2 regions of the Dysgonomonas sp. UBA7630 genome follow, and region 1 is predicted to be linked to the other one. Evidence: riboswitches for the same ligand, from Rfam matches in the RefSeq annotation. Region 1 holds a riboswitch; the other holds the start of a gene.

Region 1 (11,612 bases):
ACAGAAAATATTATTCTTATAAATAGACGAATTTACTAAATACAATATATTCTAATCGACAGCCTCGCACTTTTTTCTGACTACGGTATGTCCCCAGTTGTTTATCGCTTCGAGAGCAGGCACGAAGGTATGTCCAAATGGAGTGAGTTTGTATATAACTTTCATTGGAGGCTTTTCGCCATACACAGTTCTTGATATTAATCCGACTTCTTCCAGTTGTTTCAATTGGAGGCTCAATGTCATCTCGGTTATATCCGGCATTTCCTTTCGCAATTGGCTATAACGCTTTTCTCCATCTTTTAAGTAATATAATATCACTACTTTCCACTTTCCTCCAATCATATCCATTGCCAAACTGACTGTGCAATGATACATTTTTCCATTAAATTCAATATTCTTTGCCATACCTCCAACCTATCCATTATGATAGTTATTGCAAAGGTAAATTACTATAATTAGTTTTGCAACTAAAATTATTATAGTATGGCATTACTTATTTTAGCTCATCCCAATTTTAATAAATCGATAGCAAATAAAACTATTGTAGAACGATTGCAAAAAAGTAATTTGGATATAGAAATTCGAAACTTGCACGCTCTTTATCCTGACTTTAGTATTGATGTGCAAGCCGAACAGGACGCTTTGTTGAGGCACAATACAGTCGTGTTTCAGTATCCATTTTACTGGTACAATATGCCTGCAATCTTAAAGCAGTGGTTTGACTATGTATTTGTTCATCAGTTTGCTTATGGTTCACAAGGTGACAAACTAAAAGGCAAGAATTTTGTACCGAGTTTTACCGTAGGTGCATTTGAAGACCAGTATAGAACACTTGAAAAGCATCATTTTCGGGTTTTAGAATTTTGTAAAAATATGGAACAGACAGCATATTTTGCACAAATGAATTACATTGACCCTGTATATTTTCATGGAACATCCGGTGTGTCCGGTTATGGTGAGTATGAAATAAAAGACAGGGCTGAAAGACATGCTGAAAAACTAATATCTCTATTATCTGAATGCAGTAAAAAAGTTTAGCAAATATATGCAAAATTGAGAATGACTCTTGTCAGGTCTATTGCTTAAATCACATCTCATAGTGGAATAGAAAGCAAGTCAAGTAAGAGATATAAAGCTTCAATTATTATTATAGAAAAAGTAATTAAAAATAATCAGAAAAATACGGTTGATTATCTGGTATTATTTGTTCTAGGACTTCAATGATATCATTATCTGCCTGAAGTCGTTCAATCCGATGCAGATATGAAGGACTACGATACGACATAAGCATAGTTGTCAATGTTTGAATATCGAGATATACAGGCTTACCTACAGCTTCACTTGTATGAGTAAGCCTGCCTTTATCATCTTTAACTAAGCCAAACGCTCCCCTATTCCATTCTGCGATCGAATCGGAAACTACAAAATGGAAAGGAGTAAATACATCCAGGTTTTTAAACGGAAAATTATTAAGAAATTCAACCACATCAACTATTCTAGCCATATAATAAGGTTCGATTGTCTCTTGTATCTGTCCATCATCCAAAAAGAAATGAAGAGGATCATTCTTGTATATATTTCCTTGTACCTCTTCTATCATTGAGTAATGAGCATAAACAAAATTCCATAGTCCTATTCTTGCTTCTTGATTTAGATATATAATATCTTTGATATGAAATATATCTTCTTCTATCCAATATAAGATATATCCTTGCGGAATGTCATCTTTATCATAATAAACAGCCGCGGTTCTTTCCTCTTCATTTTCCCATCTCCAATATTCCTCCCACTCTTGTGTAGCTCGTATTAAAGCCCCGTGGTTGCTCCGTGCAAATTTATCATAGACCGAGATTACATCCGGATCGTTAACAGATAATCTTTCAGCAAAGCCTTTTACGGCAATGTTTTTGGGTATCTGGCTATCTTTTATTGTAAAAGTCAAATGATCGGACATTATCTCCCACCCTTTACGCCGATAATAAGGGATAGAATAGGGATAGAGATAAGAGATCCATTGTCCTTTATTCTTCATTATTTCTAGACCTGATTTTATGAGATCATTCATCAAACCAAGGTTTGCATATTCAGGATATGTACCTACTCCTGTTAACCCTCCCATTGAAAATATTTTTCCATGAATATTTACTTGACAGGGATAAATACATAATTGAGAGATTAGCTGATCATCATTAAACCATCCAATAACATCTGCATTCTTGAGAATGGGACGTTTAGACTTTACAATCTCGCCATCCTTATATCCACTTTGCAGGATATCGTTATTGGTTACCTGAAATACATAACGCAACAATTCATTAAATTGGTCTATATATTCTAAGCCAAAAGGTTTTAAGATTAAACGCTCCCTTATTTTATTTCTTTCCATAACTGGAATTATGTTATTTATAAAAGGTCTTAAGTTTTCTTATTTAACAGGATACAGAAAAAAAATGTTTACATTATATCTATACTGTAAGAGGACAGAAATAAATATTCCGATTTCTTTCCTTTAAAATTAACCTAATTAGCCCATTCTGCATTTACTAATATCGGAAAATGATCTGAAGGAAATTTGCCGATGTTATAAGTATCAGTTAACATTCCCCATCTTTTTGTCTTAAAGTGCTTACTGAAATAGATATGATCCAATATTTCGTTGTTGCTTATAATAGCTCTATCTAAATTGTCTAATTCTTCAAGAGGCTTTCCCCAAGCATTATATGACGAGTTATTGGCATACGGTTGTTCAACATCATAATAGGTATCTCTTAAGACTTCCGAGTTATTAAGAAGCTGAGCCCAAGAACTATCCATTCCTCCATTTAGGTCTCCCATAAATATGACGGGATTATCCCCTACTATTTCTTTGATTTTAGTCAATATCAATTTACTACTTTCGTTGCGTGCATAATCTTTTTCATAATCATAATGAGCACTGAAAACGAAGAAGCTCTTGCCTGATTTGATATCCTGTAATTCAACCCATGTACAAATACGGTTGCAACAAGGAGCATCCCAACTTTTAGAAGGTACATTAGGTGTGGCAGACAACCAGAAGTCTCCATTACTCAGTACTCTGTATTTGTCTGTTTTGTAAAATATTGCGGAATGCTCCCCTTGTCCGTTACCGTCTCTTCCCTCCCCGTAATAATCATAACCGGGTAGAGCAATTTTCATATCCTTTAATTGATTCGGTAAAGCCTCCTGAGTTCCAAAGAAATCAAAGTCGTGATACTGTACTAACTTTGCAATATACGGAAAGCGATCTTTCCACATATTACCCACATCGGATGAATTGTCATTTCTAACATTATACGTTCCTACATTAAATTTTTGTGCATTTAGAGTAAAGGCAGTCATGAATAATACTGCACTAATAAAAATTTGTTTCATTATTTAATTAATTTGAGAATTAAAGGTAATAAGTAAATATAATTTCTTGATGATATATTCTCAGATTATAACTTTCTATAACGGTTTATGCAATAGAACTGATAAAAAAACTTATATATCGATACATATGATAAACTATGTTATTATGAGTTGTAACCAATCATCAGAGTTGGTGCACTTGATACAAACTACACTTTTATCACTTAAATAAATGTAACAAATTCTCCATCTCAGCCCAATATATATGAGTATATCCTGCAATTACATTTTTGTAGCGTAATAACTTTGTATCTACTGGAACCTCCTTTGCATTATACTGCTGCGTTATACTTTCCATGTTATTTTCAATATGTGAATAATGAAATTCGTGTCCTCTAATAGTTATACTATTATATTCAAATTGACGGTATCCTAATTTAAGCTTCATGTTTTCCATTGAAGCCTTTTGCTTGAAAATATCTACCATTGGATATTCTATCCCATCCTTATCTGCTATAGATGAAGACAGATACATCATTCCACCACATTCTGCAAGAATATTTCCTCCATTTTCCGCATAATCCTTAATAGCCCTATGTAGCAGTTTATTTTCGCTTAGCTGTTTTGCATATAATTCAGGATATCCTCCCGGGAAATAAACAAAATCTGACTTTGGCAAATATCTGTCTGTTAAAGGACTAAAGAAGGTCACCTCTCCTATTTTTCTTAAATATTCTATATTTTCATGATACATAAAATTGAAGGCTTCGTCGGCTGCAACTGCTATTTTCAGATTCAGAGAGGAATGTTCTTTAATTCGATGTAATTCTGGATTTCCTATTTTGACTTGCGTATATGATAGCAATTTATCAATATCAATATGTTTTTCTACAATTGATGCGGCAATATTAGCAAAGTCATCTAGAAGAAAATCTTGATCGATACTTAATCCCAAATGACGTGAAGGCACAGTCAGATTTTCATTTTTAGGCAGGTAGCCTAATGGGACTATACCGACATCGTGGCAAGCATCTGCGAGAAATTTATAATGACTTTCGGATCCAACATAGTTAAAAATTACTCCTAAGACATTTATCTTTTCATAAAATTCTTTGAATCCATACAATAACGGAGCTGCTGAATATGCCATAGATTTGGCATTTATAACCATAACAACAGGGATATTCAATAGTCCTGCAATTTCGGCACTGCTTCCTTTCATCTTGTCATATCCATCAAATAGCCCCATCACTCCTTCAGTAATACAAGCATCATTTCCTGATGCGTATTTTGAGTACAGATATCTGACGTGATTCTCTGTTGATAAGAATAAATCGAGATTAACCGACTTTTTACCTGAAGCCATATCATGATATTTGGTATCTATATAATCTGGTCCACACTTAAATGGTTGTACTTTAAGCCCTCTGTTCTTTAATGCTCTCAATAAGCCTAAAGTAACCGTTGTTTTTCCTGAACCCGAACTTGGCGCAGCTATAAGAAAGCTGGAAATCTCTTTCATGAGTAATCTGGTTTTATTTTCAGCAAAAGTATAAAAAGCCATCAATGAAATGAATTTTACCAAGAAAATATATTTTTTAAGAATTCTTTTTAATCCTATTTTTTTTCAATTACCTTTGAAGCCGCTTAGGTGATGTATTCAGACATTCGTCTGTTGCATAAAAGGGAATTCGGTCAGAATCCGAAACAGTGCCCGCTACTGTGAATTCCATAAAATTTTGAGTATCACCACTGCCACTGTCACAATGATGGGAAGGCCTCTCAAAATGGAACAAGTCAGGAAACCTGCCTAGCATAAATTAATAGATATTCCCGGGGTCAGGAATATAATTAACTAACATTATACTTCTTTTTTAATGAAACTAAGAATTATGCTAACAGCATTGCTATGCTGTATTGCAAGTATTTCGTTCGCTCAGTTGAGCTTGCGCGGAAGAGTTGTTGATGAAAATGAAAAGCCGATCGCTGGCGCCAGCGTATGGATTGAGTACACAACCATTGGAACATCCACAGATTTGAAGGGTGAGTTTAGTCTTGAAAAAATCCCGGAAGGTAATAATCTTCTAAGAATTAGTGCACTGGATTATAATGGAGCTCGTGAGACAATAAACAGATCTAATGACAACATCCTTATTCGTATGAAACATTCCCCTCTTAAACTGAATGAAGTAGTAGTAACAGGTACCGGCACAATCAACAAACTTAAAAACTCGCCCGTTGCAATAGATGTTATTTCTCAGAGGGAACTCCAAAACACGAATATTCCTACCTTCGAAAATGCCATGATTGCCTTAAATCCCTCTATGTCATTCACTCCTAATGCAATGGGTTCGTATATGCAGCTGAATGGATTAAGTAATAGATATATACTTGTGTTAGTCGATGGAAAAAAGCTTGGGGGCGATGTGGGTGGTAACGTCGATCTGAACCGCATTGATATGGGAAATATCAAGCGTATAGAAGTCTTGAAAGGAGCCGCCTCTTCTTTATATGGTTCGGATGCAATAGCTGGAGTTATTAATATTATAACCAATAAGCCAAAAGATTTGGTGAACTTCTCTACAGAGACACGCCTCTCTTAGTATGGACAATTTACTCAAAATGCTAACCTGTACTTGAATGTAGGAGGTTTCTCCTCCTCTACTTCTTTTCAGCGAAATCAGGCTGACGGTTGGCAACTTAATAAAAAGGAAATAATAAACGATGAAGAAGTAGATACGGATAAACAAGCCATGTTACGCTTCTATTCAGATGTTTTCAGCCAGCGTTTTGGTTATAAAGCGACAAAAGAATTGAGCATGTATGTAGAGGGAAGTCTTTTCGACAAAAAGTTTAAACGACCTGTAAGTGCTTATGGGTTCGATATGAAATATGTCGACTATTCGTTTGGTGCCGGTGCAAAATATTTATTGAAAAATAATGGTTTGATTTCATTAGACTGGAATACCGACCGTTTTGAATATTTTAAAGCTTACCTGAAAGAAACCAAAGACAAAAACGGTGTCACATTTATGCCGGGAGATGAAGAATTTGTGAGAAGGCAGAAGTACAATAATGTAAATTTGAAAGGTACATTCAACGCCGGAAAGTTCAATAAAGTAACTGTAGGGTCAGAGTACAAGGTAGACAACCTATATGCTCCGGCAGATAGCATCGGAGGTTCCAGAAATGTTTATACGCTGGCTTTTTATGCTCAGGATGAAATAAATCTTTTCGGAAAGCTGAATATTGTTCCCGGAGTTAGATATATATACAATGAAACCTTCAAAAACAGGGTTACACCTAAAGTCAGCGCGATGTATACTCTTAATGATTTCAATTTCAGAGTATCATACGCTACAGGTTTTAAAACACCTGACTTAAAACAGTTATTCATGAAAACTGAAGTTACCAGCAAAGGTAAAACCACTTTAAGTGTAGGGAATAAAGATCTGAAGCCCGAAAGCTCAAACTATTATTCTGTCAATGCTGAATATATAAAGGATTTTCTTTCATTGGCTGTTACAGGTTATGTTAACAACCTTAAAAACAAAATCGACACATATGAAATAGAATTAACACCTGAAGAAATAGCTGAAGGATATAATAAGAAATCATCGTATCATAATATAGGTAGATCTCGTATTCAAGGTGTAGACTTTACTTTTAATTCATACCTTGGTTATAACCTTACCTTAGGAGGAGGATATAGTTATGTGAATGCTAAAGACCTAGATACAGGTAAGCGTCTTCAACGTATAAGTCGTCATACAGGAAATGTTAACCTGAATTGGTTTAAAGATTTCGGGTTATTCAAGTCAAATTTTAATTTAAACGGACGCCTGCAAAGCCGTAGATATTATGATGATGGTGATGATGCACGTGCTTATCAATTATGGAACTTTGCTACACGTCATACATTCAAGAGTATAAATGGTCTTGTATTTGAACCGGGTTTAGGTATTGAAAATATCTTTGACTTTGTAGATGATAAACCTTTCAACCGCAATTATGCGACTTTATCACCCGGACGTACATTTTATGCCAGCCTGAAAATTAAGTTTAGTAAGTAAGATTGTTTATGAAATCTTCAAACTTATTATACCTCTTTGTTTTCTGCTCAATTCTTTATTCCTGTTCTTCGATCGGGAATAAGGAGAATGAAAATATTGAAAAATATCAGCTAAGACATGCTCGTGGATTCAATGTAGAACAATATGAAGATTACAAATTGGTAACCGTACGTGACCCTTGGGATACAGTGCGTACTCTCTACCGATATATATTAATTGATCGTGATAAAGAAATTCCGACGAACCTGCCTAAAGGAACTATCGTAAAAGTACCATTGCCAACTGTGATCGCTTTTTCTACGATTCAATGTAGTATGTTGCAAGAAATAGATGAACATCATCGTATAACAGGGGTCTGTCAGGCCAAATATATAGACCTGCCTTATATCCAAGAACGATTGAAAGCCGGAAAGATTATAGATTTGGGCAGTATGCATAAACCGGATGTTGAACAATTAATCAATCTGATGCCATCTGCACTTATTGTATCAGCGATGGAAACCGGCATGGGCTATTTGGATAAGTTAAGAATTCCTATCATTGCTACTACTGACTATATGGAAGATACTGCTCTCGGTCGTGCCGAATGGATACGCTTCCATGCATTGTTTTACGGAAAAAAAGCGCTAGCCGACTCGCTTTTCCAAGAAACAGAACGCAGATACAATGAAATAAAAGATAGGGTAAAGAATGCATCTAATAAACCAACAGTATTCAACGACCTGAAATTTGGTAAAACATGGCGAATTGCTGGAGGAAAAAGCTATCTGGCAAATCTGATACGTGATGCGGGAGGCGAATACGTTTGGAATGATGATAATTCAACCGGATCGACACGCTTGTCTGCCGAAATGGTACTCGACAAAGCAGGATTGGCTGATATCTGGCTGTTGAAGTACAATCGAGAAGAAGATTTCACATATAATAGGTTGAAACAAGAAGATAAAATATATGCCCAGTTTGGTGCTTTTAATAAAAAACAGATATGGGGATGTAATACCGGCAGAGTCCATTATTTTGAGGATTTGCCGATTCATCCCGATTCTATATTGAAAGACATGGCAAAAATATTTCATCCGAATTTATTCACAGATAATAAATTAAGCTATTTCAAATCATTAGATGAAGAGATATTATGAAAAGGATTTTATTATATATTATGATACTATTTACCACTGTTGCAACATTTGCACATAGTGGAGGTAGTTACGAGTATTCTGATATTTTTAAAAGTATGCAGGCAAACGATAAAGCTGCTATTCTGATAGTTCATTTTGGTACTACTCATGACGACACTCGCGAACTGACAATAGAAGCTTTAAATAATCAGGTGAAACAAGTTTTCCCTTCCATTGAAGTAAGAGAAGCATATTCTTCACGTATTGTTATCAAAAGGCTTTCTGTACGTGGTATCTATAAAGTGAATCCATTAGAAGCTTTAAAACAACTTCATGCTGATGGATACACACATATATTAATACAGTCTTCCACTATTATCGATGGAGTGGAAATGGAATCTTTGTACAAAAATGTAGAAGATGTGAGCGGACTGTTTAAGGATGTACGTATAGGTACGCCATTGCTTTATTCTCCACAAGACTACGAAGAAGTTATAAAGGTTTTAACCGTAGAAAATAAAAAAAATGTTGCCTATATATGGGTCGGACATGGAACTTATGATGCTACTACAGCCCAATATGCGATGCTCGATTATATGCTTAAAGCGAAGGGGCATACAAACTGCTTTGTAGGAACTGTAGAAGGCTATCCCGAATTTGATGATGTTTTAGCACAATTAAAGGATTCGGGCTTGAAAGAGGTTGTTCTTATGCCATTTATGTTTGTAGCCGGAGAACATGCAAAGAATGATATTGCTGGAGATTGGGTCGAAAATCTTAAAAAAGAAGGTTTATCTGTAACTGAAAACCTTCAGGGGCTAGGAGAAAACCCTAAAATCAGGGAAATATATTTATCTCATCTACAATTTATAACTACTCATCGTAAAATCGATATAATGGAGAAAAAATCCATATATGAAAAAACGGGAGAAAAGATAACACCTGAATACTAAAGGTTTATCTATAGGACACTTAAAAAGCTAATATTTTTTACTAATGTTTATGAAACGTATACTTTATATAATAATTATCATAATATTTTCCGTAAATACTTTTGCTCAGAACAAAAGTATGACCGATACTGTATATTCTATCCAGGAAGTTGAGATACTCGGAACATCCAAAAAGAAAGTAGAGATAGGAAAACTGAATGTTCCTTTACAATATCTACCAATGTCAGTAAGTACAGTTTCTTACAAAGATCTCGAAATAAGAGGAATCTCAAATATTGAAGATGCTGTGAAATTTTTACCCGGTGTAAGAATGAATACCAGCTATGGAGCCTTTCAGACGCTCTATGTGCGAGGTATGACTTATACGCCCATTATGATTGACGGAGTAAGAGATGAGCGTACTATGATAAATTCGTATCCCTTTTCTGATCTTACCAATGTAGAATCTATGGAACTTTTGAAAGGACCTGCTTCTGTATTGTATGGGCATTCTGTATTGGGAGGAGTATTGAATATTGTAAGGAAATCTCCTACACCTCAAACTGTAGTTAACATGAAAATGTCGTATGGCAGTTGGAACAACAAGCAGGCAAATATGGATTTCGGAGGTAACCTTGCCGGTCCGGTGAATTACCGTGCAAATTTTAATTATGGCGATCAGGATGGATGGCGTGCTACAGGTAACAAGCGGCTCTCCGGATATTTAGCTCTTGGTGCAGATATCGATGCGACAAGTAAAATTGATGTAAGGGGTAGTTTTCATCGAGACTGGTATGGTACTGAAACAGGACTTCCTCCTGTAATGATGGCCGATGTATATAACACAGACGGCACTCTTTACTTGAAGGCAGGGCAAGAAATCCCGGGATTAAATGAAAAGAAGAGATATAATAATGAATCTGATTTTCTTAAAAACAACGGATGGGATATATCAGGAAAGTATGAGAAAAAATTCAGCAAGTCTATGAAGTTAACAAATTATTTATCATACAAGTATGATGACATAAATTATCTGGGAACAGAAGAGCTCAGCTATTTGTACAGTATGAATTCTGTATACAAACATTATATAGATAAGGGGACTTACAAGATGTATATAAATCTCGACTCTGTTCAGCTTACATATCCTTTGCGTTTTTCTCATATAGCTAAAACTTTAGGTAATCAACTAGAATTATCCGGCGATTTTTATACAGGGAATATCAAACACAATTTCATAGGGGGCTATTCATTTTCTCAAATGTTTCGCAATTCATATACAGGATATAATAATGCTCCGGAAAACGATAAATTCAATAGAGAATATGATATTTATGGCCCTGGAATATACTCTATTATAGCTGTAAACAACCCTCAGAGCATGGGATACATGAAATCAAAGTTTAGTAAAGTAATTATAACCAAAGATTATACACACGGAATCTATTTTCAGGATTTAATAGAGTTTCACGAAAAATTCAAATTATTGCTGGCTGCAAGATATGATATGTACAAATATATGCGTACAGGGGCAAATACTTATGATGGCATACGTGAATATCACAAATCAGAGCAAGCTCAATATAGTATTGCGACCAATTCTGCATTTACATACCGTGCCGGAATGGTATTCCTACCCATATCAGAGCTTTCTATTTACACATCCGCAGCATCATATTTTCGTCCTTCTCGTACATTCCCTGCTGCAAATACAATTTATCTGAACCAAAATGGTAGTGAAATAGATATTGAAAGCGGAAAAGGGATTTTCGATCCGGAAAAAGGTTATCAGTTTGAAGCAGGTACCCGATATACTTATAAAAGCATTTTACAGGCATCAGCCAGTGTTTTCTACATTCGTAAGAATGATATTGTAAGAAGCTTTGGACGGTTAAGTGTGGGCTCTGATACAAACGGAAATCCTGTAATGAAGTCAATCATTGGACAGGTAGGAAGTGAAGAATCTAAGGGATTCGATATTGAAATGTCTATTACGCCAACTCATTTTTCTTCTTTCAATTTGGGATATTCTTATACAGATACAAAAACTCTTGATATACAACCCAACAAGTATGTAAGCATCGATACTCAGAATATAACATTGGTTCCTCATAATA
Region 2 (6,590 bases), on a different contig from region 1:
CACTAATCGTTTTAGGTAGTTCTTCAACAAACTCGATAATACGAGGATATTTGTACGGAGCTGTAACCTTTTTTACGTGGTCTTGTATCTCACGCTTCAGGTGGTCATTGGCTTTGTTCTTATAGTCCATAGCTAATACAATGGTCGCTTTTACTACCTGTCCGCGTATTTCGTCCGGTACTCCGGTGATAGCACACTCTACAACAGCAGGATGTGTCATCAAAGCACTTTCTACTTCAAAAGGTCCGATACGGTATCCCGAACTTTTAATAACATCGTCTATGCGTCCTACAAACCAATAATAGCCATCTTCGTCGCGCCAAGCCATGTCTCCCGTATGGTATACATTATCATGATACACCTGTTTTGTTAGTGCCTCGTCACGATAATAACCCATAAATAGACCTAGTGGTTTCCATTTGTCGGTCTTAATAACAACTTCACCTACTTCGCCATCTTCTACCGAGCGACCGTCTGCTGCTATTAAGTCCATATCATACGCCGGATTGGGTACACCCATTGCTCCGGGTTTTGGTTCCATCCATGGGAAAGTAACAATAGTCGGCGTGGTTTCAGTTTGCCCGAAAGCCTCCATCATCTTTATTCCTGTACCTTTATAGAATGCCTCGAAAACAGATGGATTGAGAGCTTCACCTGCTGTAGTGGCGTACTCCAACGAAGATAAGTCGTAGTGAGACAGGTCTTCGCGAATCATAAAGCGGAATACTGTCGGAGGTGCGCAAAAAGAAGTGATTTTATGTTTCTCTATAAGGTGTAATACCAATTGAGGTGTAAATTTTTCATGATCAAATACCATTACAGCCGCACCGGCTATCCACTGTCCGTATAGTTTTCCCCAGACGGCTTTTGCCCATCCCGTATCGGCAACTGTAAGATGCAGGCTGTTTTCGTGCAGGTTGTGCCAATATTTAGCTGTTACAATATGCCCTAAAGGGTAAGCAAAATTGTGAATTACCATTTTCGGTTCTCCTGTTGTACCTGAAGTAAAATACAGCAGAGAAATATCATCATTGGTATTTACATGATCGGGACGTACAAAAGGCTTCGCTTCTTTTATTCCTTTATGGAAATCGTTCCATCCCGAAGGTATATTTTCCCCGCATGCAATAAGGCACTTCACTGTTGGCGACTCCGCCATTGCTTCATTTATGTGACTTATGACAGTTTCGTCATTTACACTCAGGATTGCTTTTATACTTGCCGCATTATTGCGATAAACGATGTCTTTTTTTGTTAATAGATGAGTCGCCGGAATCGCAACAGCGCCTATCTTGTGCAGAGCTATAACAGCAAACCAAAATTCGTAGCGTCGTTTCATGATAAGCATTACCATATCTCCATGTCCTATGCCTAACGACTGAAAATAAGCAGCTGTACGGTCGCTCTGTTCTTTGATGTCTGCAAATGTGAAATCGATGTGTTCTCCCTGGTCATTTCCCCAACAAATAGCTCTTTTGGTAGGGTTTATTCGTGCCCATTCATCAACTACATCATATCCAAAATTAAAATTATCAGGAATCTCAACGTGATAATGCTTTGCAAAATCTTCAGTTGAAGTAAAATGAATTTGTTTTACAAATTTTTCCAACATTATATAATGGTGATTAATCTTTTAGTAAATGAAAATACCAGCTTACAGCACAACAGCAATAAACTTCACTCGCTTTCCGTCCAAAGCTTTCATTCCATGGGGTAGGCTTGAATCGAAGTAGATACTATCACCTTCTTCCAATATCAAATCTTTCCCATTTATTTGTAAAAGCATCCGTCCTTCAAGGATAAGGTTAAACTCTTGCCCGGTATGTGTGCTATGATGTATCCTTACACTATCTTGCTTGGGTTCTACTGTGACTTCAAACACATCAGCCTTTCGATTGTTAAATCCACCGGCTAGCGTCTGATAGCTGTAATCTGAAACACGCTTCACAGCTAAACCTTTTCCCTTGCGCGTCAAAAAATAGCTGCTCATGCGAGGTTCGTCGGCAAACATCAGTACAGAAACATCTATATTATGTTTCGAAGCAATGTTTTTCAGTGTACTGATAGTCAAATCTTTTCTCCCTTCTTCATATTCGAGGTATACCACAGGATCGATACCACATGATGAAGCGAACTCTTCGGTCGTCATATCCAAAGCCTCACGGAGGCCTTTCAGACGCTGACCTATCTGCTTAATATCTTCATTCATACCTAAAATGTATTAAATTGATTCCTCTTTTTCGGGCTTATCCTTTCTTTCTTTTTGTGTTTCGGATATTAGTATTTGCATTGCTTTAGGGATGCCGGCTTTAAATTCAAGCAATTCCCCTGTTCTTGGATGTTTCAAAATTAGTCCCCCGGCATGAAGGGCAATTCTTTTGATCGGATTATTTGAAGCACCATATTTCTTATCGCCAACAATCGGATGTCCGATCTGTTGCATGTGTACTCTTACTTGATTTTTGCGTCGTGTTTCAAGGTCAAAATCCAATAATGAATAGCCACCTTTCGATTTTTGTGTCTTGTAATGAGTAACAGATTTCAGTCCTCCGTTATCGATAAGAGATGACATCATTACAAAGTTCTTGTTCTCGGTAAGCCACGATGTTACAGTTCCATTTTTAGGGTTCGGACGTCCTTCTACAATTGCCATGTATGAATACTTAGGTACAAGGTTGTCCCAGTTTTTCTGGAAAATATCCTGGAGCTCCATGTCTTTCGCAAAGATCATAAGTCCCGAAACTTCTCTGTCGAGGCGATGCAGAACATAAACACGTGCTTTTTTATCTTTTTTCTTTACGTATTCATTCAGAGAGTTATATACAGTGCGTGACTTTTCCTTATCTGTAGCTACAGATAGAAATCCTGCTTCTTTTTCGATGACGAGTAAGTCGTCGTCTTCAAATACAATCTTTAATCCCTTCAATCTCTTTTCTTTTCGAGACTGATCGTATTTCATAACAGAGACCTTATCTTTTGCCTTCAGTTCGAAATCGAATTGGGTGATAAGCTTTCCGTTTACTTTGATTTGTTTATGTGCAAGAAGCGATTTCACTGCGTTGCGGCTTTTACGTACTTCTTTTTGGACAAGGAAATCTAGCAATTGAGCCGGTTGATCAACTTTTATTTCCTGCAATACTTTATCTCTGGTTGTATTCCTCATTTCATTTATATATGAATATGAAACAAAGGTAAGCGTTTTTCTTTTAAGATAAACACAACATTAGATGTCGATTTACAAATATTAATTTAAATCATGGCTGCTTAAGGTTGGAGAATTTTAATGCATAGAGGCATAAAACACAGGATAATATCTTTCGCATGAAGCATGCTAGTGGAATTAACATTTATATTTTGTCTTTCAATATAATTTATCCTTACCTTTGCAGCACTTTGTTTCGTTTGTTAACGAATTAAAAGGGAATCAGGTGAAAATCCTGAACAGACCCGCTGCTGTAAGCTCTGTAAAGCTTGTGCAACATAGCCACTGTTATTCAAAATGGGAAGGCTGTACAAGTTGGAGTAAGTCAGAAGACCTGCAAAGTAATAGTTCGGACAGCTTTCGAGGAATAGAGCTTAAGAAACAGTGTTAAGATTATATAGTCTTTTCTTTGTTCTTATCGAAAGCATTTTATTGAATAATTTGTGAAGATGAGGACTTTTTTATTCTCCCTTATATTTTTATTTGTAGTAGGCTGTATGCATGTACAGGCTCAGATTAATGATAGTCTCAATGCAAAGAAACTGTCAGAGATAGAAATTTCTGCACAGATCAAACCTTCTGTCTCACGATCTACAACTCCACTTCAAGTGATTGATAATACAGAGATTGAACGAATAGGAATACTGTCCGTGTCTGATGCTGTACGTCGTTTTTCGGGAGTTACAGTAAAAGATTATGGAGGTATTGGAGGTATGAAGACTGTCTCAATAAGGGGGATGGGGGCACAACATACTGCAGTTAGTTATGATGGTGTTACGATGAGTAATGTTCAATCCGGACAGATTGATATCAGCCGTTTTTCGTTGGAAAATGTTTCCATGATAAGTCTCTCCATTGGTCAATCTGACGATATATTCCAATCTGCACGATCATATGCATCAGCCGGCTTATTAGAGGTAATAACATCAAACCCTGCCTTTAAGAATAAATCATATAATGGAAATATACAAGTTAAAGCTGGTTCTTATGGGCTTTTCAATCCTACTGTCTATTATGCACACCGACTGAATAAGAAATTCTCTCTTTCGTTAAATACAGGATGGGAAAGAGCAGACGGAAGATATAAATTTACATTTAAGAATGCCGACCAGACAGAAGAACGTAAGCGTAGAAATTCGGATGTCAATATCTGGCGTACAGAATTAAACCTTTATGGGAGTATGGGTAAAGCTGGCGAGCTGAAATTTAAGGTAAATTATTATGATTCGGAGAGAGGTTTGCCGGGTTCTGTAATTTTCTACAGAGACGACAATGAAGAAAGAGTCTGGAACAAGGATTTGTTCTCCCAGCTATATTACAAAAATAAAGTTAATGATAAAATAAGTATAAAAGGACAATTAAAATTTAGCCGCAACCATTATAAATATCTGTCAATAACCAATAATACAGCAGAAAACAAACAAGAAGACCGCATCACTCAGTATGAATACTATGCATCAGCAGGTATGATATGCAAACCTCTTAAATATCTATCTATAAGTTTATTTGAAGATATATTTCAGAATAGATTGAACAGTAATTTTGAAGATGTAGACAAGCCGAAGAGAATTTCATCACTCACAGCTTTGGCTGCTCAATTTACTAATAAATATCTAACCGTAACCGGAAGCCTTTTGGCTACTTATGTTGATGAAAGTCTTCAAACGGGAGAGTCACCTGAAGATAAGAAAAAGATAACGCCATCTATAAGTGTATCATACTTACCTTTCGAAGAAGCCAATTTAAGACTTCGTGCATCTTATAAAAAGATATTCAGAGTGCCAACTTTTGATGATATGTATTACATACGCATGGGCAATATAAATCTAAAACCGGAATATGCTACACAATACAATATAGGATTGACTTGGACAAAAAAAATATCTGAGACCATTGACTTTATGAGTGTATCTTTAGATGGTTACAGAAATAAAGTAGATGATAAAATTGTGCCTTTTCCTACAATGAATATTTTTAAGATGCGCAATTATGGAAAGGTAGATATGACTGGGGTGGATCTGAATACGCGTCTCCATGCATTGTTAACATCTCAAATATCATTAAATATCACAGGTAATTATAGTTATCAGAGAGTTATAGATGTAACAGATAAAAATAGTAAAAACTATAAAGATCAAATCCCTTACACACCGCGTCATTATGGTTCGGCATCGGTAAGTTTAGAAAACCCTTGGTTAAATTTTGCCTATACTGTAATTATATCAGGCAAACGTTACGCTCTTGATCAGAATATACCAAAAAATGAGATAGAATCATATACAGATCATAGTATTTCACTAAATAAGTCTTTTATATTAAATAATAATAGCTTACGCCTCCAACTCAATTTAATTAATCTGACAAACAAGAATTATCAAATTGTACAATATTATCCTATGCCGGGACGATCTTTTACAATATCAGCTAATTATAATTTTTAAATATTTATTCATATGAAAATAAATAAAATTTTTTACGCATTTCTCTTTGTAGCATTAGTTTTAGGATTCGCATCATGTAGTGATGACGAAGGCTATCCTGTTGTTGAACCACCTATTGTTGAGCCACCTGTTGTTGAACCACCTTTGGTAGGAACAGGATCATATATATTAAATAGTGGAAAAAGCGGAAGTAATAACGCAAATATTGCTTATTACGACTATGAAACAGGAAAGGTTACTTACAATGTCTTCGAATCAATAAATAGTAAAGGACTGGGAGATACTGGACAAGATATAATAACTTACGGAGATAGAACTTATATAGCAGTATCAGGATCTGCTGTTATTTATGTTTTGGACAAAACGGGTAAAATATTAAGTACTATAGAATCTACTAAAGAAGGAAAAAAGCAACAGCCGAGAAATCTTACAGCTTATGATGGTAAAGTATATGTCACATATTTTGATGGGTATTTGGCTAAAATAAATCCGAATACTTTAAAAATTGAAGCTGAGGTAAAAGTTGGCCGTAACCCTGAATATGTACGAGCATCCAAAGGAAAATTATATGTTGCAAATTCAGGAGGGTTAGACTATAATACAGCTATTGGTTATGATAAAACAGTTTCGGTTGTAGATGTAGCGACTTTTACAGAGCTTAAGAAGCTGGATGTTGTTATAAATCCTGATAAAATGGTTGTAGATAGTCAAGGGGATATCTATGTAATATCAAATGGAAATTATAATGATGTACCAAATACATTGCAACGAATAGATGCAGATACACAAGAAGTAACTCAGGTAGGAAATGCTACATGGATGACAATATGTAACGATAATATATACATTATATATTCTCAATACGATGCCAATTGGAATCAGATTATAACATATAGCGTATACGATGCTAAAGCAGAAAAGGTATTGACTAACAATTTTATTACTGA

Evidence for each region. A riboswitch is a leader RNA that binds a small molecule or an ion and turns the genes downstream of it on or off. The one in region 1 is predicted to bind cobalamin.
Region 2: another riboswitch for cobalamin. It lies ahead of B3P17_RS10310 (TonB-dependent receptor plug domain-containing protein); the one in region 1 lies ahead of B3P17_RS02940 (TonB-dependent receptor).

Annotation. Positions count from the first base shown of each region.
Region 1 is NZ_DLIY01000006.1:95,183-106,794, reverse strand. Features, by position in the region: gene B3P17_RS02965 (winged helix-turn-helix transcriptional regulator) at 52-405, opposite strand; gene B3P17_RS02960 (NAD(P)H-dependent oxidoreductase) at 484-1,038, shown strand; gene B3P17_RS02955 (GNAT family N-acetyltransferase) at 1,163-2,386, opposite strand; gene B3P17_RS02950 (endonuclease/exonuclease/phosphatase family protein) at 2,521-3,393, opposite strand; gene B3P17_RS02945 (cobyrinate a,c-diamide synthase) at 3,593-4,894, opposite strand; cobalamin riboswitch at 5,005-5,200, shown strand; gene B3P17_RS02940 (TonB-dependent receptor) at 5,250-5,975, shown strand; gene B3P17_RS02935 (TonB-dependent receptor plug domain-containing protein) at 6,009-7,445, shown strand; gene B3P17_RS02930 (ABC transporter substrate-binding protein) at 7,454-8,584, shown strand; gene B3P17_RS02925 (sirohydrochlorin cobaltochelatase) at 8,581-9,516, shown strand; partial or broken gene B3P17_RS15855 (TonB-dependent receptor plug domain-containing protein) at 9,560-10,012, shown strand; gene B3P17_RS02920 (TonB-dependent receptor) at 10,070-11,612, shown strand, end outside.
Region 2 is NZ_DLIY01000023.1:94,379-100,968, reverse strand. Features, by position in the region: gene B3P17_RS10325 (AMP-binding protein) at 1-1,612, opposite strand, end outside; gene B3P17_RS10320 (helix-turn-helix domain-containing protein) at 1,655-2,209, opposite strand; gene B3P17_RS10315 (RluA family pseudouridine synthase) at 2,222-3,163, opposite strand; cobalamin riboswitch at 3,377-3,558, shown strand; gene B3P17_RS10310 (TonB-dependent receptor plug domain-containing protein) at 3,652-5,643, shown strand; gene B3P17_RS10305 (DUF5074 domain-containing protein) at 5,656-6,590, shown strand, end outside.